DNA from 4 places in the Methylovirgula sp. genome. Region 3 is predicted to be linked to each of the others. Evidence: riboswitches for the same ligand, from Rfam matches in the RefSeq annotation. Region 3 holds a riboswitch; each other region holds the start of a gene.
What was found. A riboswitch is a leader RNA that binds a small molecule or an ion and turns the genes downstream of it on or off. The one in region 3 is predicted to bind cobalamin.
Positions count from the first base shown of each region.

Region 1 (5,648 bases), 1.6 Mb from region 3:
ATTCCGCAAGATCGCCAGCGCTCCCGGCCGGCCCGAGCGGCGGTGTCAAATGGCCGACGATCACTGCGCCAGCGCGGCGTTTGGCTTGCGCTGCCTCGCCGGGATTGTTGACGATGAACGGATAAATCAGCGGCACCGGCCCGAGAAGCGCTTCCGGCGCACAAGATTCAGACAGCGCCGTCGCTTTGCCCGGCAGCCATTCGAGCGTGCCATGCGTGCCGAGCTGGATCATCGCATCGATCCGCTCGACGTGACGCAGCCACAGATAAAACGCGACGTAGAAATGCGACGGCGGCAGCCGCGCGTCGTGATAATCCGCCTTGCGTTGCGCCGCGCCGCCACGATCCGGCTGGATCGCGACGATCATCTTGCCGAGCCGCATGGCGCGAAACTGGAAAGCACCACGCTCGACATGCGGATCGGCATCCGGTGTGCCCCACGCGGCGATAATTGCGGCGCGCAATGTTTCCGGCAGCGCGGCGAATGCTTCTTCATACATTGCCAGAGATAAGAATTCGCACGGCGCGCCTTCCGCCAAAGTGCGGACGATCGCGTCGCCGTCATCGATCGCCTCAATATCGTAACCTGCCGCCCTGAGCTGCGTTGCGATCTCGACAAGGCTCGCGGGCGTATCGAGCCCCACCGCGTAGGCCGCACGCCCGGCCTTGGCCGGATAATCGGACAATATGCAGGCGAGCCGCCGGCCGCCGCGCGGGGTGCGGCGCAAACGCGCCCATGCTTGGGCAAGATCAGCGACGAATGCGATCCGTGCAGCGTCCGGCCGATGAACGACGCGCGTGAATTGTAACGCCACGCTGCGTTCAGTCTCCTCCTTAAAGGAAATCGTCCGCGTGATGATGCGGCCGTCAAGCTCCGGGAGGACGACATTCATGGCAAGATCAGCCACGCCGAGCCCGCGCATATCGCTGTCCCAGGACGCGCGCGAATTGCTGGCATGGATCATTTGCAGGATCGGCGCGTCCGCAGATTCAAGCGGGCTGTGCGCTTGATCCATGCGCGCGGCGAATGCCGTCGAATTCAGAATAACGTCGGGCCTCTCTTTCGTCAGAAGCTCGGAAAGCCAGATTCCTGCTTCGCCATCCTTGAGACTGGGCACATACGCCGCCAAGACGCGCAGGCCACGCGAGACCAAAGCATTGGCGACAGCTACGATTGGCGCGACATCCCCGGCGAGAAGATAGGCGCGATAAAACACAATGATTGCGAGCGGCGCATCACTCGCACCAGATCGGCAGGCGGCGGCGAAAAACCCGCAGGCTGGCGTCGATTGCGGCTCGGGCAATTGGCCTGTCTCGCCCTCGCTGCGCCGTTCAATCCAGGCAAAAAGATTGGCAAGATTGCCGGGACCGCCGCAATCGAAGCTGCTTGATATCGCGCGGAGCGTTTCGACGGGCAACGTCGAGAGATCGTCGAGCCGCGGGTCAGCGCGGCCATCACCCGAAATGAGAGCGAGATCGAAGCGATGCCGACGCGCGGCTGCCGCAAGCTCTTGCGCGCCATAACGCCAATAATCAAGACCGCCGAGAAGACGCACCAGCACGAAGCGCGCATGAGCCGCGACAGATTCAATATAACGATCGACCGAATAAGGATGGCGTAGCGCCGCCAATGACGCGAGGCGTACATCGGCGGTCTGGCGATCTTCCAGCGCCGCCGCGGCGAGCCCGAGATCGCTATCGGAAAAAGACAAAAAGACGATCGCGCCCGGCGTCTGGCCAAGATCGACAGCGCTCTCCGCTTCGTCGATCGTCCGCGTCGTCGTGCGCAGAAGATGCATGGGCGCTCAGCCGACCGCTGCGGCAATCGCCGCGCGATCAAGCCCCGTCTCGCCGATGACGACCAGCCGGCCCTGGCGGGATTCGTCCTTATGCCACGGACGATCGAAATTCTGCCGGAAGCGCCGTCCGACGCCCTGCACCAGAAGACGCATCGGCTTGCCCGCGACCTCGAAAAAGCCTTTCATCCGCAACACGTCATGCTGCTCGGCGATAGCACTCAGCCTGGCGATGAATTGCTCCTGATCGCTGACCGGACCGACATTGAGCACGAAGCTTTCGAACTCGTCGTGATCATGCTCGGGCTCGTCATCGTGATGCGACTTGCGCGCGTCGATCTCGTCTTCCGCCGCAGCTTCAAGCCCAAGCAGCAGCTCGGGATCGACCTTGCCTTCGCTCGTGACAACAATTTTGACCGCGCGCGGCAGAACTGCGGCGATCTGTTCACGCGCCTGCATCTTCTCATCGTCTGTCAGCAGATCGCTTTTGTTGAGCACGACCATATCAGCGCACAGAAGTTGATCCTCGAAGACTTCCTCAAGCGGATTATCGTGATCGAGCGAAGGATCGGCGGCGCGCTGTGCTGCGATCATTTCCGGATTATCGGCAAATGTGCCTGCGAGCACGGCAGCGCCATCGACCACGGCAATCACACCATCCACCGTGAGGCGCGAACGAATGGTCGGCCAATCAAAGGCTTTCACCAGCGGCTTGGGCAGGGCCAGACCCGACGTCTCGATGATGATGTGGTCGGGCTTCTCGCCGCGACCGAGCAACGCCTCAATGGCAGGCACGAAATCGTCTGCGACCGTGCAGCAGATACAGCCATTGGCGAGCTCGATAATATTTTCTTCGGGGCATGACGCGACACCGCAGCTGCGCAGGATTTCGCCATCGACGCCGACATCGCCGAATTCATTGATGATCAAAGCCAGGCGGCGGCCTTGCGCACGTTCGAGCAGATGGCGGATCAGCGTCGTCTTGCCGGAGCCCAGAAAGCCGGTGACGATCGTTGTCGGGATTTTATGCGTGTCGAGCGCCGCCATTCCATGCTCCGCGTCAGTTTTGCTTCGACGCGTTTTCTTCACGCGAACCGGAATCCACTTCGCTCGAAAACGCTCTATTCCGTGGGGTGAAAGGACCGGCGCACTTCAGCGCAACGCAGCTTAGCAAAGGCTGCAGCATTCGCCCGGGGCACCCCGCCCGACGCAAACGGTCAACGAAGACGGTAGGTCTCCTGGCTCGCGGCTCAACACATATGTCGCCCGCCTTCCCAGATCGCCTTTCGGCAATCCAGTGGCTTCGGGCGAAAGCTCGCCGCTCACAGTTGCGGGGGCAGCTGCGGCTTTGAGCAGACGCTCAGACCGCATTCCCTGTTTTCCTTCCGAAGAAGGACCGTCGTTTGGCACCTTGCCATCGCCCCGCAGCCTTGTCAAAACAGCGCCTTCCGCCGCGGCGGCTGGAGATTTCCCATGACAATTGCGCAAGATGCGCCTGATTCCGGCGCGCGGCACAAGGAAAAGATGCGCAAGCGCAAGGAAGCGCAGGACGAAGAAGTCGCCGCAAAGACGATCGAAAAAGGTCTGCTGATCGTCCATACCGGACGTGGCAAAGGCAAATCGACGGCGGCTTTCGGCCTCCTGCTGCGCGCAATCGGACATGGATGGCGCGTCGGTGTCGTGCAATTCATCAAGGGCGCGTGGTCGACGGGCGAACGCGACATCTTGGCGACGCGCTTCGCCGATCTCGTCTCCTGGCACACGATGGGAGAAGGCTTCACCTGGGAAACGCAGGATCGCGCCCGCGACATCGCCGCCGCCGAAGCCGCCTGGGCGAAGGCGAAAACGCTGATGGAAGACCCGCAGATCGGACTTGTCATCCTCGACGAACTGAACGTCGCCTTGCGCTACGATTATCTGCCGGTCGATGATGTCGTCGCGGCGCTGACCCAGCGGCGTCCCGGCCTGCATGTCGTTGTCACGGGACGTAATGCGCCGCAGACCCTGATCGACGCCGCCGATCTCGTGACCGAAATGAATGCGGTCAAGCATCATTTCGCGGCGGGCGTCAAAGCTCAGGCCGGAATCGAGTTTTAATGATAGCGCGACGTCTGATGTTTCAGGGCACGGGCTCTGACGTCGGCAAATCGCTGATCGTCGCCGGGCTTGCGCGGGCATATCGCAAACGCGGACTCGCGGTCACGCCATTCAAGCCGCAAAACATGTCCAACAATGCCGCCGTGACGGCAGACGGCGGCGAGATCGGCCGGGCGCAGGCTTTGCAGGCGCGCGCGGCGGGGCTTGCGCCAAGCGTGCATATGAATCCTGTCTTATTGAAACCGCAAAGCGATGTCGGTTCGCAAGTCGTGGTGCAAGGCCGCGTCGTGGGGACCGCCAAAGCGCGCGAATATCAGGCTTGGAAACCAAAACTGCGCGCCGCCGTGCTCGAAAGTTTTGCGACACTTGCGGCTGCGGCGGATCTGGTACTCGTCGAGGGCGCCGGGAGCCCCGCCGAAATCAATCTGCGCGCCAACGATATCGCAAACATGGGTTTCGCCCGGGCTGTAGATTGTCCCGTCGTTCTCATAGGTGACATCGACCGCGGCGGCGTCATCGCCCAGATCGCTGGCACGAAAGCGGTGCTCGATGCCGACGATGCGGCGCTGATCCGGGGCTTCATCGTCAATAAATTTCGCGGCGATCCGACGCTCTTCGAAGCCGGGATGCGCGACATCGAAACCTATTCAGGTTGGCCGGCACTCGGACTCATTCCTTATTTCGCCGATGCTGCCCTTCTGCCTGCCGAGGACAGTGTTCCGCACCAACGTTTTATGCCAAGCGGCAAAAACCGGCCGCTCAAGATCGTGACGCCGGTTCTGCCGCATATCGCGAATTTCGACGATCTCGATCCGCTCGCTGCGGAGCCTAACATCAATTTCATGATGATGCGGCATGGCACGCCCCTCCCCGGCGATGCCGACCTGATCATCCTGCCAGGATCGAAAGCGACGCGCGCCGACATGGATGCGCTCGTCGCAGAAGGCTGGGACATCGATATCAAGGCGCATGTGCGGCGCGGCGGTAAAGTTCTCGGCCTCTGCGGCGGCTTTCAATTGCTTGGGCGGCGGATTGCCGACCCGGACGGTATTGAAGGCGCACCCGGCGAAACGCTAGGCCTCGGCCTGCTCGATGTCGAGACCGTGCTCGGCGGCGACAAGGCGCTTTTGGCTGTCGCCGGTCATGACACGGCGGACGGCGCGCCGTTCAAAGGCTATGAAATGCACATCGGCCAAACTTATGGACCGGATTGTATGTGCCCGATGCACAGACTTGATGACGGCCGCGTTGAAGGCGCGCGTTCAGCGAGCGGCCTCGTCGCCGGCACCTATGTCCATGGCCTTTTTGCCGACGATCATCAACGCCGCGCATGGATCACGTCGCTGGGCGGCAATGGCTCCGATCTCGCCTATGAAGACCAGATCGAGCGAACGCTCGACGGCCTTGCCACGCATCTCGAAACTCACCTTGATCTCGATCTTTTGCTCAGCCTCGCCAAATGAAGACGAGTGCCAGCGCCGCATAGCAACAAATCTGAATCGCGGCGGCACGTCGAAACAATTCGAGCGCGCGGAAAATATCTTTGGCATTCGCGTCACAACGGCCATCGCCCATGAAGGCGCCATCAACGACATTTTCGCCATAGACTCGCGGACCGCCGAGCTTGAGGCCGAGAGCCCCGGCCATCGCTGTCTCCGGCCATCCGGCATTGGGCGACAGATGCTTGGGTGCGTCGCGCCGCGTAGCACGCCAAACCTCGCGCGCGGACGCAAACCCGCCAAAGACAGCGGCAGCG
Region 1 covers NZ_JBBCGP010000001.1:3,697,883-3,703,530, forward strand. The annotation lists gene cobN (cobaltochelatase subunit CobN) at 1-1,798, opposite strand, end outside; gene cobW (cobalamin biosynthesis protein CobW) at 1,805-2,842, opposite strand; cobalamin riboswitch at 3,006-3,211, opposite strand; gene cobO (cob(I)yrinic acid a,c-diamide adenosyltransferase) at 3,269-3,892, shown strand; gene WDN02_RS18060 (cobyric acid synthase) at 3,892-5,355, shown strand; gene cbiB (adenosylcobinamide-phosphate synthase CbiB) at 5,339-5,648, opposite strand, start outside.
Region 1: linked by a shared signal. The riboswitch ahead of cobW (cobalamin biosynthesis protein CobW) and the one ahead of WDN02_RS10030 (aromatic ring-hydroxylating dioxygenase subunit alpha) in region 3 are both predicted to bind cobalamin.

Region 2 (5,648 bases), 1.7 Mb from region 3:
AAAGGCAGCAACGAAAGTTGCGAGGACGGTGACGGTCGGATGTAAGCCAGCGCAGCGGCGTTTCGTCCAGAATGCCGTGAGAGTTGCGATGATCCCGACGAACAGAAAGGCCGGCGTCCAAGCGACAGTTGCCGCGTCGTGCGGATAATGCAGCACGGTGAAGCCAAGGATCTGGTTGGCCGCCACGATTCCGATGATAATTAGTAATCCCATTCTGCGGTCAAGCGTTAACGCGCCAAGCGCCGCGAAAGCCACAAGCGGCACCGCGCAGGCGAGGCCAAGGCTAAAAGCGACGCTTGCCGCCATCAGTGTTGCGAGCGAAAGCGGCTGCTGCCATTCGATAGCATAATGTCTGTTTTGCATCATTGTCTCCATTCGATTTCTTTCTATTTCAACGCATCCTAAAACGCGGAGAGCCGCATGCCACCGAAGACACCGATACCCGGACGCAGGAAGCCGAGCGGGTTCTCGTAATGCTCGTTCAGCAGATTATCGATGCGAGCGAAGAGATTTACGTGGTCGTCGACTTTGTAATTCGCCGCGACATTGACGACCACATAACCCGGTGTGAAATCCCCCGGCGCTGTATTTGAATTGTTGCGGTCGAAATCGTCGACCCATTTGCTGACCGCGATCAAAGTGCCGGATAAGGTAAGAGGATCAATCGGCGTCCAGAGCGCGGTGATACTGCCCTTGTCATATGGTCTGCGCTGCAATTCTAGACCGGTCGATTCATCCACCGCGCGCGTGTAGGTGTAATCCGTTCGCAGATGCAGCCGGTCGGTGACCGCCCAGTCGGCAAAGCTTTCGACACCCTGCGTTTCGGCATGGCCGATGTTTACGTAGGTCGTGTCGGTAGAATCGATCAGATTCGTGATGTTGTTGTGGAAATAAGTCGCCCCGAAGCTGAACCTGTCGTGGAATAAAGGCTGCTCGAAACCGGCGTCGTAGCCGGTCGATTCCTCCGGCTGAAGGTTGGGATTGGCGAAGAACAAGAAGGCCGGAGAATTCACGTAGAGTTCGCTCAGTGTCGGTGCCTTGAAACCGGTGCCGTAGCTAGCTTTGAGCTTCGTCTCTGTCTGCGGGACGATGAAAGCTGGCGCAACGCGATAGGTCACGTGACCGCCGAACGTGTCGTAATTGTCGTAGCGGACATTCGAGACGAGGAAGAAGCGATTATAGAAATTTGACTGCAATTCCGCATAGCCGCCAGCGTCATTACGATTTGCATCGACGTCGGGATCGTTCTGGAAGAGCGTTTCGGTCTCGTGGTCGGCACCGAGAACTATCGTTTCGCCCGGCAGTGCCGCGATCACGCTGCGCCAATCGAATTTGAGGCGCTGGCCCTGGTTGATTTCGTTATCGGTGCCGGGGCTGGCATTGAAGCTATTAGAGTCCGAATAATTGATGCCGAGATAATTCTTCAGCCGGTCGTCGAAGAAGGACGTTACCGCTTCGCCGCGGGTGAAAAAGTCGTGGTCAATTTGTAGACTTTGCGTTGACTCCGGAGCTTCCAGCCCGGTTGAAGGGTCGAACCCGTCGCCGGTGAAGAAATACGTGGAATCTGTATAACGGCCGACATAGTTCAGCGTCAGGTGCTCGTTGATGTCGGCGCCCAGCTTGGTCGAGAGGGTCCAATTCTCGTAGGAATCATTGTTACGCTGCTGGCCAGGTGGAAGCTCGTTCAACGGTGTCACCGGCGTGCTGGCCGCGAGATAATGGCTGATGTTGAATGCATAATTGAAGATCGAGTGCGCGCCGCTGGCGTTGAAGGTCTGGTTGGCCGTTCCGAATGAGCCACCCTCGATCGTTCCCGTCACCTTGAGCGGGCCTTGGCCCTTCTTGGTAACGATATTGATGACGCCGCCGATCGCATCCGAGCCGTAAAGGCCGCTCTGCGGCCCGCGCAAGATTTCGATGCGCTCAATGTCACCAGTCAGCAATTGGCCGAAGTCGAAGGAGTCATTGGGATTGCTCGGATCGCTGACGTCGATGCCATCGATCAAAACCTTGACGTGGTTCGAATTTGTCCCGCGAAGAAAGACGGAGGTCTGGCCGCCCGGTCCGCCCGTCTGCACGACATTGAGGCCGGGGACAGTGCTCAGCGCGTCGGGGACGGTGCGGTCTTGCTGCGCCGAGATCTGCTGGCTTGTGATGACGCCGATGCTACTTGCGACATCGCTCTCTGGCGTCGGCACCGTCGTCGGTGACGTCACGAGGACTTCTGGCAGGGATTGCGACTGATCGGCGGCTTGGCCGGTCGCGACCTGCGCCAAGGCAGAGGAGGAAAACGCTAGGGCGATGACGCTTGACGAAACAAAAAGCGCGCGGCGCACCGCCGCGGCGTTGGGTTGGGAGATGAGCATAATGCCTCGCAGCAACGTGACACGTCACTGCGAACCAAAGCGATCAATGCGAGCGATTTAGACGCGCATTCATCCCCCATCAGGACACCCCGCCCAATGTGTTCGCGCGTGACCACGGCGGATGGCAGGTCTCCTGGCTCACGGGTCTTTGCTTTGCGCCGCCTTCCCGGTTGCCCAGTGGCTTAATGGCGTTCAGCTCGCCGCTTACAGTTGCGGGGGCAGCCGCGGCATGGATCTGACGATCGCACCGCGTTCCCTTTTGATCCCCGAAGGGAACCATCACACTTATGATGAAGCTGAAGCCCGAATGCTGTCAAGTTCGATTTGCACAAGTTCGCAGCTTGCGGATGAATGCGTCCACGGCGTAAAGCTCCGCGCCAATATTTTCAGATCAAGCGGTGTCCGAGATGATTCCAAGCCCCTGCATTGGCGTATGCCGCATCCGCCCGTCTTCTGATTTCTGTATTGGTTGCGCGCGCAGCCGCGATGAAATCGCGAGCTGGCTAATCCTGACCGACGACCAAAAGAGCGCCGTTTGGGCGGCGCTGCCAGATCGGCGTGCGCAGATGGAACTTAGCATTTATCATCTCGGCTGGAGCACCGACGATTTACGAGCCTTCATAAGGGACACACTTCGCCCCGACGGCGGAACCTGGGTTTCCGGCGTGAACGGCGCAATCGCGGAATTTTGCATCGGCGCAGACGACGATTTGCGCGTGGAATTGAGCGATCGAACGATCAGTGCGCGCACGCAAAGTGGTGCGATGTCTCTTTCGTTGCAGGATCACGTCGCGGCGCTGGCAGTTGGATCGGCAGAATCCTCAAGCCGCGATGTTGTCGTGCTTGCCGTGCCGCGCGTTCTCACGCGGCAATTCCCCGGCGGCGGTTTAGCGAGCCTCGGAGAAGACACTGAAGCGATCCAACCAGATGAACGCAAGGCAACGCTCTATGATTTCGGTCTCGGGCGTGCCGCGGGCGCATTCTGCATGCGGACGAGTTCAGCAGCTCTCAAGGCGAGTCTCGATGCCTGTTTGGGCGCGGAATGGCAACAGGTGTTGAGCTTGAAGGGCGCGAATATTTTGGCGGAGTCGCCGGTCCGCGTCGTGCGCAATCCGATTGGGCGGATAGAGGTCTATAGCGGAATTCCGCAACCCGGCGGCGTCTCACCTGCAGGTCCGCACACGCATTTCTTGCCTGCTCAAATTGCGGCCGGCGGCGACTTACCTGCCACAATGCATATCCCGAACGCCTACATTCCCTGCGCCATATATTATCCGCCGCTCTCCGACGCGCGGTCGGATCACGACCACTAGCGCGTTTCGACGCTGATCCTCGACTTCAACTCTCAGGCTTCGCGCTTTTACGCGGCTGACCCAAACGGATAACGTTCGTCGGGCCTTGCGGTGAGGCCTCGGACTGGATACGGGCGATGACGCGCGCGAGGTCGGTGGCACTGAAGGGCTTGCGCAATACAATAAACTCATCGCGCGCTTCCTCTGAGCGATTGTTGTAGCCGGTGATGAGGATCATCGGCAAATTCGGATATTTCTCGCGAACCGTCCGCCCGAGGTCCACGCCGTCGATCGAGCCCGCCATGACGATGTCGCTGACGACAACCGAAATGTCCTGCTTTGCGAGGACTTCAAGGGCGAGTTGCGCGTTGCCAGCGATCTGAACCGAAAATCCCAGGTCTTCGATCAGTGAAGCCGTTGCCTCGGCCACGTCCGGATTGTCTTCGACGAGAAGCAATGTTCCGGTAGAGGCCAAATTCTGCGTGATATTCTCATCGCTTTCGCCGCCTCCGGACTTGCTGCGCGGGAGGTAGAGCGTGAAAACAGTTCCCTGCCGCAGTTCGCTCGTGACCGAAATTGCGCCGCCGGATTGGTGCGCGAAGCCTTGCACCTGCGCCAAGCCGAGACCAGTTCCGTTACCCGGACCTTTGGTCGTGAAAAACGGATCGAAAATTTTCTCAAGGACGTCTTGGGGGATCCCGCAGCCAGTATCCGCCACGCTAAGCGCAACGAAGTCACCAGTCAGTTGTTCCGGGGAACTTTTTCCATCCAGCTGCACATTCGCCGCAGAGATTTTAATCTCTCCGCCGTTCGGCGTCGCATCACGGGCATTCAGGACAAGATTGACCAGGGCAAGCTCGAATTCATCGGCATCGATCCGAACAGGCCACACATCCGACAGCAGGCCGAAGACCAGCCTGTAAGACGGCCCCATCGAGCTCTCGACCAACGTCCGCACGGAAGCGAGGCGGGCGGCGATTTCAACAGGGATGGGATTGAGCGTCTGCCGGCGCGAAAAGGTGAGAAGCTGTCGGGTCAGAGACTGACCGCGCCCTGCCGCTGCCTCGATGGCATCTAGCGAACGTTGGCCTTTGGTGTCTTCAGCGGGTACGAACTTTCGAAGCTGACGGATGTGGCCGCTCACGATCATCAGCAAATTGTTGAAATCGTGCGCGACGCCCCCGGTGAGCTGACCGAGCGCTTCCATCTTCTGTGCGCGGTTACGTTCAAATTGCGCTTTCTCGATCGCGAGCTCGTTTTCGCGCCGCTCTGTGACGTCGCGTGTGAGCTTGGCAAAGCCGATGAGAACGCCAGCTTCGTCGCGGATCGCGTCGATAACGACGCTGGCCCAGAAGCGCGAACCATCTTTTCGCAGCCGCCAGCCTTCAGCTTCGAAACGCCCTTCCTGTCCAGCCGTATGCAGGGCGCGCGCCGGGACGCCGGCCGAACGCTCAATTTCCGTATAGAACCGGGAGAAATGGCAACCGATGATTTCCTCGGAAGAATAGCCCTTGATGCGTTGCGCGCCTTTATTCCAGCTCGTGACGATGCCGTTGGGATCGAGCATAAAAAGCGCATAATCCGTCACGCCTTCGACGAGGAGTCGAAACTGGCGTTCACTCTCCCGCAATATATCTTGCGCCACCTTCCGCTCAGTGATGTCGCGTGTGATTTTTGCGAAGCCAATAAGCCGCCCCGCGTTGTCCTTGATTGCATCCATCACGACCGAAGCCCAGAAGCGGCTCCCGTCTTTCCTGTGACGCCAGCCTTCCGACTCGTAGCGACCGATGCGGGCGGCGGTTTCGAGCACATGGACGGGGAGTCCCGACATGCGCTCTTCCTTCGAATAAAATTGGGAAAAGTGCTGGCCGATAATTTCGCTGGCCGAGTAGCCTTTCATGCGTTCCGCGCCGGTATTCCAATTGGTGATGATGCCGTTCGGGTCCAGCATATAAATCGCGTAGTCGGACACGCCGTCCACGAGCAAACG
Region 2 covers NZ_JBBCGP010000001.1:368,272-373,919, reverse strand. The annotation lists gene WDN02_RS01745 (hypothetical protein) at 1-366, opposite strand, end outside; gene WDN02_RS01740 (TonB-dependent receptor) at 402-2,366, opposite strand; cobalamin riboswitch at 2,472-2,662, opposite strand; partial or broken gene WDN02_RS01735 (DUF1289 domain-containing protein) at 2,774-2,914, shown strand; gene WDN02_RS01730 (hypothetical protein) at 2,933-3,679, shown strand; gene WDN02_RS01725 (PAS domain S-box protein) at 3,705-5,648, opposite strand, start outside.
Region 2: linked by a shared signal. The riboswitch ahead of WDN02_RS01740 (TonB-dependent receptor) and the one ahead of WDN02_RS10030 (aromatic ring-hydroxylating dioxygenase subunit alpha) in region 3 are both predicted to bind cobalamin.

Region 3 (5,648 bases):
CCCGCTTTCGTCACCAAGGACTTGGTGAACTACGATTTCGTCCGCGCCGCGCTGAAGCTCCATCCTGAATGGAAGACGGACCCGAGCGTCAATGCCGCTGATCCCTTTGCTCGTCACGAGGTTCTGGCACTGTGACGAGTATCGCCGTGCAACCTGAACGCATCGTAAGGCGCCAATGGCATGGGGTTTCCCTTCGCTTCGCAGCGCCGTTGATCGGGCTGTTGCTGCTTCTGGCGATTTGGGCGCTCGGCGGTTGGGTGCTGACGCAAAGTCCACAAGGCACGGCTTTCGCAGGCTTCGCGCCGCGTCCGACGTTTGTCAGCCTCGCGCGCATGATCGCGAACGGCTCCTTGTGGCAAGCATTTGTACCAAGCATCCGCCGGATCGGCCTCGGCCTCGCTTTTGCAATTTTGATCGGTGCGCCGGTCGGTGTTCTTGTCGGCCACAGCGCGATCTTCCGGCAGCTTACCCATGTCCCGTTTCAATTGTTACGGATGATCAGCCCGCTTGCCTGGATGCCCATTGCGATCCTGGCGTTTCCAACCTGGGAAGGTGCCATTGTCTTTCTGATCGCGGCCGCCTCCGTCTGGCCGATCATCTTCGCCACGGCGAACGGGCTGCAGAAACTCGATCCTGACTGGTTCAAACTTGCAAAGAACCTCGGCGCCAGGCCGTGGAACCTGCTGACAATCGTAATTCTGCCGGCCATTCTGCAGGATATTCTTGTCGGCATCCGGCTGGCGCTGGGCGTCGCCTGGATCGTCCTCGTTCCCGCCGAATATCTCGGCGTGACGAGCGGCCTCGGCTACGCGATCAACGACGCGCGCGACACGCTCGAATATGACCGGCTCGCCGCGTTCATTGTGGCCATTGGCGTCATCGGCTTCGCGCTTGACGGCATTCTGCTGCTGCTGATCCGGCGCGTCCGCTGGAACAGCTCTTCTTGAACAAACGCATGCCTGCAAAGGGAGTTTCAAAAATGTCCGATATCGAGTCCCCGCCGCGCACCGGTTGCCTCGCGCCGATCGACAAAGATGGTCTTCAACAGCTCATCGAAAAGGGCAAAGCCAATCCGGGCGCAGTCCGGACCTTGAAATGCCGGACAGTGACCGAAGGACGCTTCCGCCAATTGAACTTCGTGCGCAATCTGCCCGCGCATGTGATCGACGAGCCGCCGGGCCTGCTCGGCGACGATACCGCGCCCAACCCGTCGGAGGCGCTGCTCGCGGCGCTGGGGTCTTGCCTCGCGGTCGGCATTCACGCCAACGCCGTGGCGCAAAATATAACCGTCCACAAACTCGAACTTGAGCTCGAAGCGGACATCAACATCACCTCCGTCTGGGGCACCGGAGACGTCTCGCCGAAGCCGGTCGGCTTCGAGGCGGTGCGCGTCAACGTCCACTTCGATGCAGATGCGCCCAAGGAAACGCTTGATGCGCTCGTCGCTCATGCCACGCTTTGGTCGCCGGTGGCGAACACTTACACCAAACCTGTCGCGCTCACCGTCGAGCGGATCGATTGATCCGATGGCCATTGGGCTGCACGCAGATCAAACGGTAGAAACGGGCGTCTTTGCACGCGTTCGCGCCATCGCCGCGCGTGAACTACGTCCGCGCGTGCGCGACATCGATGCGGGAACCTATCCGGCAGATGTGCTGCGCAGGCTGGGCGGCGCGGGCGTTTTCGCACATCACACCTCCGCCGGCGGCGGCGCCGATCTCGAAGCTGCGATCGAAGCGATGGCCATCGTCGGTGAGGAATGCCTTGCGACCGCGTTTTGCGCCTGGTGTCAGGACGCGCTCGTCTGGTACATCGCGAATACCGAAAACGCCGAACTCCGCGACGCCTTGCTACCAAGCGTCTCGAATGGCGAGATCCTCGGCGGCACGGGCCTTTCCAATCCGATGAAGGCTTTGTCCGGCATCGAAGCGCTGCGGCTGCGTGGCGCGCGTGTGGCGGGTGGCTGGCGCGTCAACGGGCTGCTGCCTTGGGTCTCCAATCTCGGCGACGGACATCTGTTCGGTATCTGCTTTGCTGGCGAAGGCGATCGGCTCGTGATGGCGCTGGCGCGCTGTAGCGATGAGGGGGTGACGACGCGCCAAAATGCACACTTTATCGCTTTGGAGGGGACGGCGACCCTGTCCGTGCTCTTTCGCGACGCCTTCATTCCGGATTCAATGGTGCTCGCCGATCCGGCCGAGCCGTTCGTCCGGCGCATTCGTGCGGGATTCATCCTCTTGCAAACCGGCATGGCGCTTGGCCTCGTCCGCGGCGCCATCGCGCTGGTGCGTGAGAGCGACAGCATTTGCGGAGACGTCAACGCGTATCTGCCGGATCGCCCCGACGACTTGCAACGCAAGGCCGTGCGGCTCGGGGATGAAATCGACGTTCTGGCGCGAACGCCTTACAAGACCGATCCCGCCTATCTGCGGGCAGTGTTGCAAGTGCGGCTGCACGGTTCTGAACTGTCGCTCGCGGCAGCCCAATCGGCGATGCTGCACGCGGGAGCGCGCGGCTACATCGCGGGCTCGGTGGCGAGTCGGAAGCTACGCGAAGCCTATTTCGTCGCGATCGTCACGCCGGCCATGAAACACTTGCGCAAGGACATCGCCAGCCTTGGAAATGAGCGCAAAGAGAACGACAGCTGAAATTGCATCTGGACAAAAGCCGCACTACTCAATTTGTTTCAGCCGGCGTTGCCGGAGGCGCAATGATTTGTCCGTTGGCAGCCAGTAGAGCCCGCAAATCCTGGATCGGCGGAAAAACTTCCTGATTCCAGTCGGAGCCCTGGCTGTCGTGCGCCGCTTGTTCCATCTCGACGACTTCGCGATCCTCTCTGAAGACGCGATTGGTGAACATGGCCATGATCGGCCAGACCACATCGAGAAGGAACGGTATTTTCGGACGGCGCACGGACAATGAAATGAATGTCCTGTTGGACCTTTGCTCTTTGTCGACAGGCGTGTAACCGAGCCAGACATCGAGAACCGGATCCCCCTCGGACGTCCAGAACTTGAGCGTCTGATGCGGATATTCGGTGCGGACCGTCATAAGATCCTGCGCCTTATCCGACTGCCCGCGTATCGCGCCGACGATGACGGCCTCGCCGAGCGGCGGCTTCTCATCCGGGCGCATGAAACTGTAATCGACTTCCATCCAATCATCGCCGACGCGGCGATCAAGATAACGCGGATAAACCTTGCCTGTCGTACTGCGATGAAGAAACTGATGGTTCATGTCCATGAGGTTCTCATGCATGAACGTAAAATGGCATGCGACGACCTCGCCGAAACGCCGCGTTTTGTAAGATTTATCGCCACCCGCGCCAATCTTCGTGGGCGGCGCATCCGGCGTTGCTGAACCCGGCCAGATGAAGATGATTCCATCGATTTCGTGGCAAGGGTAGGCTCGCACGCCGTTCGGCAATTTGCCCTTACCCAAGTAAGGAACGTCGACGCAATGGCCTTCCGAATTGTAGCTCCAGCCGTGATAGCCGCATCGGACGACATTGCCGTTTACGACGCCCTTCGACAGCGGCACCTGCCGGTGCGCGCACCGGTCTTCCAGCGCGAAAACGGCGCCCTCCTTGGGGCGGATGAGTACGATCGGCTCGCCCGCGAAACTCCCGGCGAACGGCCGCCCGGTTTTCACCTCGCGGGACCAGGCAAGCGGATACCAATGGTCGGCCTGCGCGCCGATCTTGCGGAGATCGAGGGGGGCCGCCGCCTTAGCCGCAGACGTTTGTTCAAGCATTCAAAGGCTCCGCGGCGAAAAATGAGATAGATTGCCCTGCGGAACGCCGTGGCCGCCATGGTGGAAGAGTCAAAAACATTGCGTCACCCCTCAAGCGCGAGCGGCGATGCACATGCGACGCGCCTGCAACTTCGCGGCGCGCCGTAGAAGTCGAAGCGCACCACCGAGACACCCCGCCCGAGGACGATATATTGTCGAGGCAGGTCTCCTGGCTTGCGGGTGGTTGTTTCGAGTCCGTCTTCCCAGGATCATATCTTCCCAGTGACATGCATGGACCCAAACTCGCCGCTTACAGTTGCGGGGGCAGCGCCGACTTTACTCTCGAACGAACCGCGTCCGATCGCCTACCGGCTTCCCTCTTAGCTTCGCACGAATGAGATTCGCCAAAGACCACGACAGCTTCGAATATGGGCGAATGGATGGGTGAGTCAAGGTCGCTCTAGATTCGATGTTCGCGTGGCGAAATAGCACGGGCGTGGTATGGCTGTTCGCGCAAGCAAAGAAACATTTATCCGGAGGAGGATTGAATGGGCGACCTGAAAATTGATCGCGTGCTGGTTGGCGAAGCGCTCGTGGGTGACGGCAACGAAGTCGCGCACATTGATCTGATCATGGGACCGAGAGGAAGTGCTGCCGAAACGGCTTTCTGCACGACGCTCACCAATCAGAAAGTCGGCGACAATGCTCTTCTGGCACTTGTGCGCCCAAACCTCATGACAAAGCCGGCGACTGTGATGTTCAACAAGGTCGACATCAAGAATGGAGATCAAGCGGAAAAAATGTTTGGTCCCGCGCAAACCGGCGTCGGAAAAGCTGTCATCGATTGCGTGAAATCCGGTGTCATTCCCAAAGATGAAGCCGCTAATATTTTTATTTGCGTTGGCGTCTTCATTCATTGGGAGGCAAAGGACGATGCCAAAATTCAGAACTGGAATTACGCGGCGACCAAGCTCGCGATCGAACGTGCTGTCAAAGGCGAGCCGTCAATAGATGACGTCATTTCCCAAGAAAATGTGACCTAGCATCCATCGCCCTTCTATAGTTGAGGGCCATTAGGCGGTCGGCGTGCCGCAATTCTCTGTCGGAAGCCCCGGCCCGCCTATTGCTGCGGCTGGCGGTTAAAATAATGCGCTGGCGCAGCCTTTTTCGTCCTTGACCGTTTTCCGCTGGCATGCGGCAATCTCCAGGCGGGGAGCCGGATGCGCGGGAGAACTATTGGGCAGTCAGCGCGGGTCTTTAGCCTTTCGGACAATTTGGCGAGCCGGCGCACTGCCCTATTCTTCGAGAAGGCGGAGGATTGGACATGAAGGTCGCCCGTTTGTTGCGCCGCACTGCGCGGCAGCTTGTTTCGTGGAAAAGGGCCAATCGCGCCAGCACCCGCGTCGATTTGGGTGATCTCGAAGAGCAAATCCGGATCATGCCGGACGCAGAATTTGCTGAATATCTGCGCCTGCATACCAAGTCGCACAGCTGGAAGGTTTAGACAGCTAAGCCTTGAGTGGATGGGAGCCGGGCTGATGGCATAAGCCTATGCTTGTCCGCCTTTCGCAACCCAGGTGGCGGCGGCCAGCCTTAGGCGACAATTGAAATGTGGCTAGTTTAAATCGATGGGTGTTTGCGGAAGACACCCATCGATCGCCGAAGCGCCTAAATTCAGAGCGCGCGCATGACGCCAGTTTTCGGATGACAGTTGATGTATTCGAAATACTGAGCGCCCGCGTCGAAGACAGACACTTCGTGATAAAGCACCAGCTCTTTAAACTTCTTGGCAAGCCGGTTGAACGTGACAAAAATCTGCAGATGCGTGTGGTGCGATTCTGCCCAGGATTCAAGATTCGACAATGAGCGCCAGAGGCTCACGCCGAAGCCTTTTTCCTGAAGTTTGCCGTCTTCTC
Region 3 covers NZ_JBBCGP010000001.1:2,055,321-2,060,968, reverse strand. The annotation lists gene WDN02_RS10050 (ABC transporter substrate-binding protein) at 1-135, shown strand, start outside; gene WDN02_RS10045 (ABC transporter permease) at 162-947, shown strand; gene WDN02_RS10040 (OsmC family protein) at 980-1,522, shown strand; gene WDN02_RS10035 (acyl-CoA dehydrogenase family protein) at 1,527-2,648, shown strand; gene WDN02_RS10030 (aromatic ring-hydroxylating dioxygenase subunit alpha) at 2,677-3,753, opposite strand; cobalamin riboswitch at 3,934-4,163, opposite strand; gene fae (formaldehyde-activating enzyme) at 4,281-4,775, shown strand; gene WDN02_RS10020 (hypothetical protein) at 5,051-5,236, shown strand; gene WDN02_RS10015 (phenylacetaldoxime dehydratase family protein) at 5,407-5,648, opposite strand, start outside.

Region 4 (5,648 bases), 870 kb from region 3:
CCCTCGTCGCATCCGATTTCGGCCCTGGCCGGCGACGCACCGGAATTTGCCGCCGGCCGCGCGACGAGCGACGCTATTCTCGACGAATTCCTGGCTGCCGATATCGTCGTGATCGGCGCGCCGATGTATAATTTTGGCGTCCCTAGCCAGCTCAAGGCTTGGATCGACCGAGTCATCGTTCCGGGCAAGACCTTCAGCTATGGTCCCGAGGGCGTGAAGGGCCTTATCCCCGGCAAGCGGGTGATCATCGCTATTTCGCGTGGCAATCTTTACGGTTCGGACCAGCCGACAGCCGCGCTTGAACATGTGGAGACTTATCTGCGCTCGGTCTTCTCTTTTGTTGGCATCACCAATCTGCAATTCATCGTCGCCGAAGGCGTCCAGCTCGGCCCCGACGCGCGCCAGGCGGCGCTCGACAAGGCGTTGCAGGAAACCTCAGTGCTGAAAGCAGCCTAAATTCAGCGGGCGGCGCCGAAGGTTGCTTCAAATGTCCGGCGGAGAGTTTCATCGACCTCCGCCAGTGTCGCTGGCACGCCGAGGTCGCGCAGGCTGGTGAGGCCGAGGTGCGAGGCGGCAATGCCGCAGGGCGTGATGGCGGCATAATGGGAAAGCTCCGGCGCGATATTCAACGAGATGCCGTGAAAGGTCACCCAGCGGCGCACGCGGATGCCGATCGCGGCGATCTTGTCTTCGGCGGGTTCGCCATTTACGCCGGGCGGCTTATCCGGGCGCGCAACCCAGACGCCAACGCGATCCTCCCGCCGCGCCCCATGCACGCCAAAATGCGCCAGCGCCGCGATGATCCAGTCTTCCAGCGCGGCGACGAAGGCACGAACATCCGGCCCGCGCCGGCCGAGATCGAGCATCACATAGACGACCCGCTGACCGGGCCCATGATAGGTGATCTGGCCGCCACGGCCGGTTTTATGAAGCGGAAAGCGGAGCAGGTCGTCCGCTGACGAGACGGCCGACGTTCCCGCGGTGTAAAGCGGCGGATGTTGGAGCAGTAGCACTTGCTCCGCGGCTTCTCCCGCCGCAATTGCCGCGACACGCCCTTCCATTATCGCCAGCGCATCGTCGTAGCTGGTGAGCCCGTCAAGCACGCGCCATTCGACCCGGCCGCTTACGGGATTCCGTAAACTCCGGACGATGTCCTGACGGGGAAGCGGTCTGCTCATGCTTTGTCGCTCGAAAGCGCCGCGAATTCCGCACGCGACGGAGATAAAACAAGTCTTTCGCGCAATTTGAGCCGTGGCGACGCAAAATCAAGCGCCCTAGGGCAGGAAAAGTCCCCGCCAGCCTTGTCAGAGCAGGGGGGGTTTGTTAGATCACCGGCCTTCCGCGGCCATGGCGGAATTGGTAGACGCGCTAGCTTGAGGTGCTAGTGGGGAGACCCGTGGAGGTTCGAGTCCTCTTGGCCGCACCATTTCATTTTAGTCTCGTTGATTTTAGAGCGATTTATTTCATCTTCGTCTTAGCTAAAAGCTACGCGGCACACTTTTGTTCGTGGTTCTTTCATTGAGCTTAGTGTGTCTGCGAGCTTGGCCATGGCACTTGCTGCCATAAGCCTGCGTCACGCACCGCGGGCGTAAATTTTGATTCTGGTTGGGGGCCGGATGGCCGGTGATGGCTGCGATCTCCCCTTTGGAGCAGCCGAGTTCCGCTAAACGCGCGGCGCTCGCGTTCCTTCAACCTGCGCCAAGCAATGCGGGAGACCAGCCTGAAACCGGCTAATTTGTGCCGATGTTCAGGGTGACGATCTTCTCTGTTCTGATGTTGTACGTGCAATAGGCGGTAGAGCGGACCCATGCACCGAATCCATTTTGCATTTGGACATGATCGTCTATCAAAGTGATCAACCCGTCATCCGGTGCATTCGTACCTGTTTCATAGTTGGCGAAATCCTCGCACAACCAACCACTGCACCATTTCGGGTGGGCATATTTTCCGGTCTCATTCACGGCAGCAATGCAGGCATGCCTCGCATCGTCAGCCTTTGAACTATAGTTGACGAGATCGGCGTTATCTCGACACATTTTCCAATTCTCAGCGCAAAGTGTCTCTGGATCGCTCTGCGTGACCGCTTCTTTGTCGCCTCTTGAAGAGTCTATCGCGAACAAGAGGCATGCGACGCCTGCTGTCGCGGCGATACCCGTGAACAGCCAAAAACCCAGAGTGGGGCGATGCTGGGCCATAGGTGCCGCAAAATTATCACGGCTCAAAGAGTCGCCGATTAGAGACTCTCGACCGCAATTTGCCGAGGAGCCGGGTCGCTGGGCAGCAGGATAAGGCTTCGCTCGGGCTGTGCAACAGGCAGTTGGCACACCCCGAGAACGCTATCGGACCTTGCACGGGACTTTGCGTCGTCCTCTTGGCCGCATGGGCGACTAGCTTTCGGCCTGATTTTTCAGACAAAAATCGATTGAAGCAGGGTTAGGCTGCGGGCGCACCGGAACTGGCGTTGCGGATGGCCGCGACGATCGCCGTCAGCACGGCGCCGAGGACGCCGCCGCCGACCGCTTGGCTCGCCAATGTCCCGATATCCGCATGACCGACGTTCTCCAGCGCCGGGATGATGATCCCGAGGAAGGACGTGCCGGCCGCGCCGCCGATGGCGCCGACAAGCGAATTGCCCAGCGTTCCCAAGTTGAGGTTCTTGGCGACTGAGGCAACACCATTGCCGCCGATCGCGCCGGCGACAAGTTCAACGACGAGTCCTAAAGCAGACATTTCATTCTCCCCTTTTTTCCGGTTCTTGCCGGCGGCGGGATTTGAGAAGCAATCGTCGTAGCGGTCAAGGCGAAGGGCCGACGGCGCGTGCCCCGCCACACAAAGCGGATGTCGATACTGCGATGCGTCAGGCTGATCAGAGTCAGTCAACGCTGGCGTTCAGGCTATGCACTGTCCAGCGGCCGCCACGCGCCTGGAAACGCGAAAAGCTGAGCGGTGCGATATCGATTCGCCAAAAGGATTTTGGATTGGCGTCGAGCGCGACGATTGCGGCGGCGCGAATGACAGAAGCGTGGGTCACGGCGATGATTCGATCATCGCCTTCGCCGATTTTATCCAACCAGTTTGCAATTCTCGTCAGCAAGTGCGTGACAGATTCGCCGCCGTGTGGCGCGGCGGACGGGTCTTCTATCCATTGCGCGAGACCAGCCGCATCGGCAGCTTCCAATTCCTCAAGGGATTTGCCAGCCCAATCTCCAAGATCGATATCCGCGAGCAACGGATCGACTTCGGCGGCGAGGCCTAAAGCCTCCGCTGTCTGGACGGCCCGCAGGGCGGGGCTTGTCCAGGCAGCATCCGAGCGCCCTATGCGCGGTGCGAGTGCGGCCGCCTTTGTTGCGCTTGCGGCCTCCAATGGTTCATCGCACGGAAAAAGCGCTGCACGGGTCGCCTTTGTCGCGCCATGCGCAATGAATGTGAGACGCAAGCTCATTTCCCTTGTCCGTTTGACAGAGCGGGCTTCAGCGCATTATCGTCCGCGCGACTACGGACGTGGAAGCTGGTGAAAGTCCAGCACGGTCGCGCCACTGTAATCGAAAGCGGAATTTTCCGTGATCGAAAGTCAGACCCTCGCCGTAGCAATCCATTCATCGGGGCGCTGGATCCCCAGGGAGTGATCATGTCAGATATTACAATCGGTTCAACGACTGCGCCCATCCCGGTTCGCGAGATTTTGCCGTGGCTTATCTTCGGCGCACTCATGCTGCTCGCCATCTATTTTGTTGGCGCTGAAGAGGGGGCGACCTCCATCTTCAAGGGCATGTATGTGCACGAATGGGTGCACGACAGCCGCCATCTTCTCGGTTTCCCCTGCCACTAAGAGGGGTCTCCAATGGTCAGCGCACTTCTCGTGCGGGGAATGCTTGTCGGCTTCCTCGCGGGACTTCTTGTATTCACGTTCGCCAAGGTTTTCGGCGAGCCACAGGTCGATCGTGCCATCGCGTTTGAAAGCGCGATGGACGAGGCGAAGATGAAGGCCGATCTCGCCAAGGGCATTCACGATATGGAAGAGCCGGAGCTTGTCAGCCGTCCGATGCAGGCGAGTTGGGGCCTGCTCACCGGCGTCATGACCTATTGCACGGCGTTCGGCGGTCTGTTCGCATTGGTGTTCGCGTTTGCTTACGGCCGCGTCAGCGGTCTCGGTCCGCGCGCCGTCGCGGCGTTGCTGGGGCTGACGGGCATTGTCAGCCTCTACATCGTGCCGAATCTCAAATACCCGTCCAATCCGCCGTCGGTGGGTCACCCGGATACGATCGGGATTCGCACGGGGCTTTATTTTGCGATGATGGCCCTGTCGGTGGCGGCCATGGTCGGCGCGGCGATCCTGCGCAAGCGCCTCGCACCCAAACACGGGGCGTGGACGGCCGCGTTGATCGCATCAGGCGTCTACATTGTCGCCGTGATTGTCGTCGCTGCGCTCTTGCCACCGATCAACGAAGTCCCCAGCGATTTCCCGGCCGTCGTGCTCTGGCACTTCCGCATCGATTCACTTGCCATGCAGGCGATCATGTGGGCGACATTGGGCTTCGTGTTTGGCGCCTTGACCGAGCGGGATTCTGTCGGCCGCCTGCATCGGTTCAGCGGCAACGCCAATCCCGCTTGGCGTTAGACTTTTAAGGCTCCGGCAGGCGCGTTGTGTGCGTCTGCGCTTCGTGTGTGCCGGGCACTTTATGCCCGGCCAGTCTTGGAATGATCTTCGCCAAAATCTCTTCGGTCTCCGATCGCCAACTGGGCGGCGCCGCGCGAAACGCCGGCGTGTCGGGGCCGGGCGCGATATGCACGATCTTGTAGCCGCGCTGCTTCAAGGCGCGCAAAAGCTGCGGCAGCATTTCCGCCGTCGAAGCGCGGGAATCGTGCATCAGCAAAATGCCGCGCCTGGCGCGGTCGAGCCGCTTCAGCACAAGATCAAGTTCGGCCTGCGGCGTCAATAAAAGCCAGTCCGAAGCCCAGAAATCGGAGCCGAAGACGCCGATGTTTCGGCTCTCAAGCCAGCTCACGAGCGCTGGCGTATCGGCAAAGCCCGGAAAGCGAAAGAATTTGATCTGACCCCCGACGCTGCCATATGCGGCCTGCTCATCGGCGGCGAAGCCGTGGTCGATATCGGCGCGGGCGGCGGCATCGCGCATCAAGCGCAGCGTTCCGCCGGGATGCGAAAACGTATGATTGCCAATCGAATGGCCGTCAGCGACCTCGCGCCGCGCCAGCGCCGGATAGGCCTGCGCGTTGCGGCCGATGAGGAAGAACGTTGCCTCGACGCATTCCTTGGCCAAAGCATCGAGCACGCGGGGCGTTGTCGTCGGCCTGGGGCCATCGTCGAATGTCAGCACGACCTCGTGATCGGCAAGTGCGAGCGTTCGTGGATAGGTCTGCAATCCGATCGCAAAGCCGCCATTGGTCGAAAGCGTCAGCGTGCGCTCGGTCCCAAGCTTGTCGGGTCCACAGCCGGCCGCCGTGGCGCTCACGGTGGCAAGAGCGAATATCAAGGCCGCGGCGCCGGATTGCCGCGCCAATTTGCAAAGCATGGTTTGCCTTCCTGAAACGGGCTCCTTATGAACCGCCAGGCGATAGAGCGCGAGTCAGGATTGGCAGATGACCGACTTCGATCACGAGCCTGGAAGAGGCGATCTCGCGGAGATCGC
Region 4 covers NZ_JBBCGP010000001.1:2,925,848-2,931,495, forward strand. The annotation lists gene WDN02_RS14195 (NAD(P)H-dependent oxidoreductase) at 1-456, shown strand, start outside; gene lipB (lipoyl(octanoyl) transferase LipB) at 459-1,178, opposite strand; tRNA gene WDN02_RS14205 (tRNA-Leu) at 1,342-1,426, shown strand; gene WDN02_RS14210 (hypothetical protein) at 1,731-2,222, opposite strand; gene WDN02_RS14215 (hypothetical protein) at 2,434-2,730, opposite strand; gene WDN02_RS14220 (histidine phosphatase family protein) at 2,873-3,442, opposite strand; cobalamin riboswitch at 3,465-3,602, shown strand; gene WDN02_RS14225 (CbtB-domain containing protein) at 3,629-3,829, shown strand; gene WDN02_RS14230 (CbtA family protein) at 3,842-4,618, shown strand; gene WDN02_RS14235 (polysaccharide deacetylase family protein) at 4,623-5,531, opposite strand; gene mgtE (magnesium transporter) at 5,599-5,648, shown strand, end outside.
Region 4: linked by a shared signal. The riboswitch ahead of WDN02_RS14225 (CbtB-domain containing protein) and the one ahead of WDN02_RS10030 (aromatic ring-hydroxylating dioxygenase subunit alpha) in region 3 are both predicted to bind cobalamin.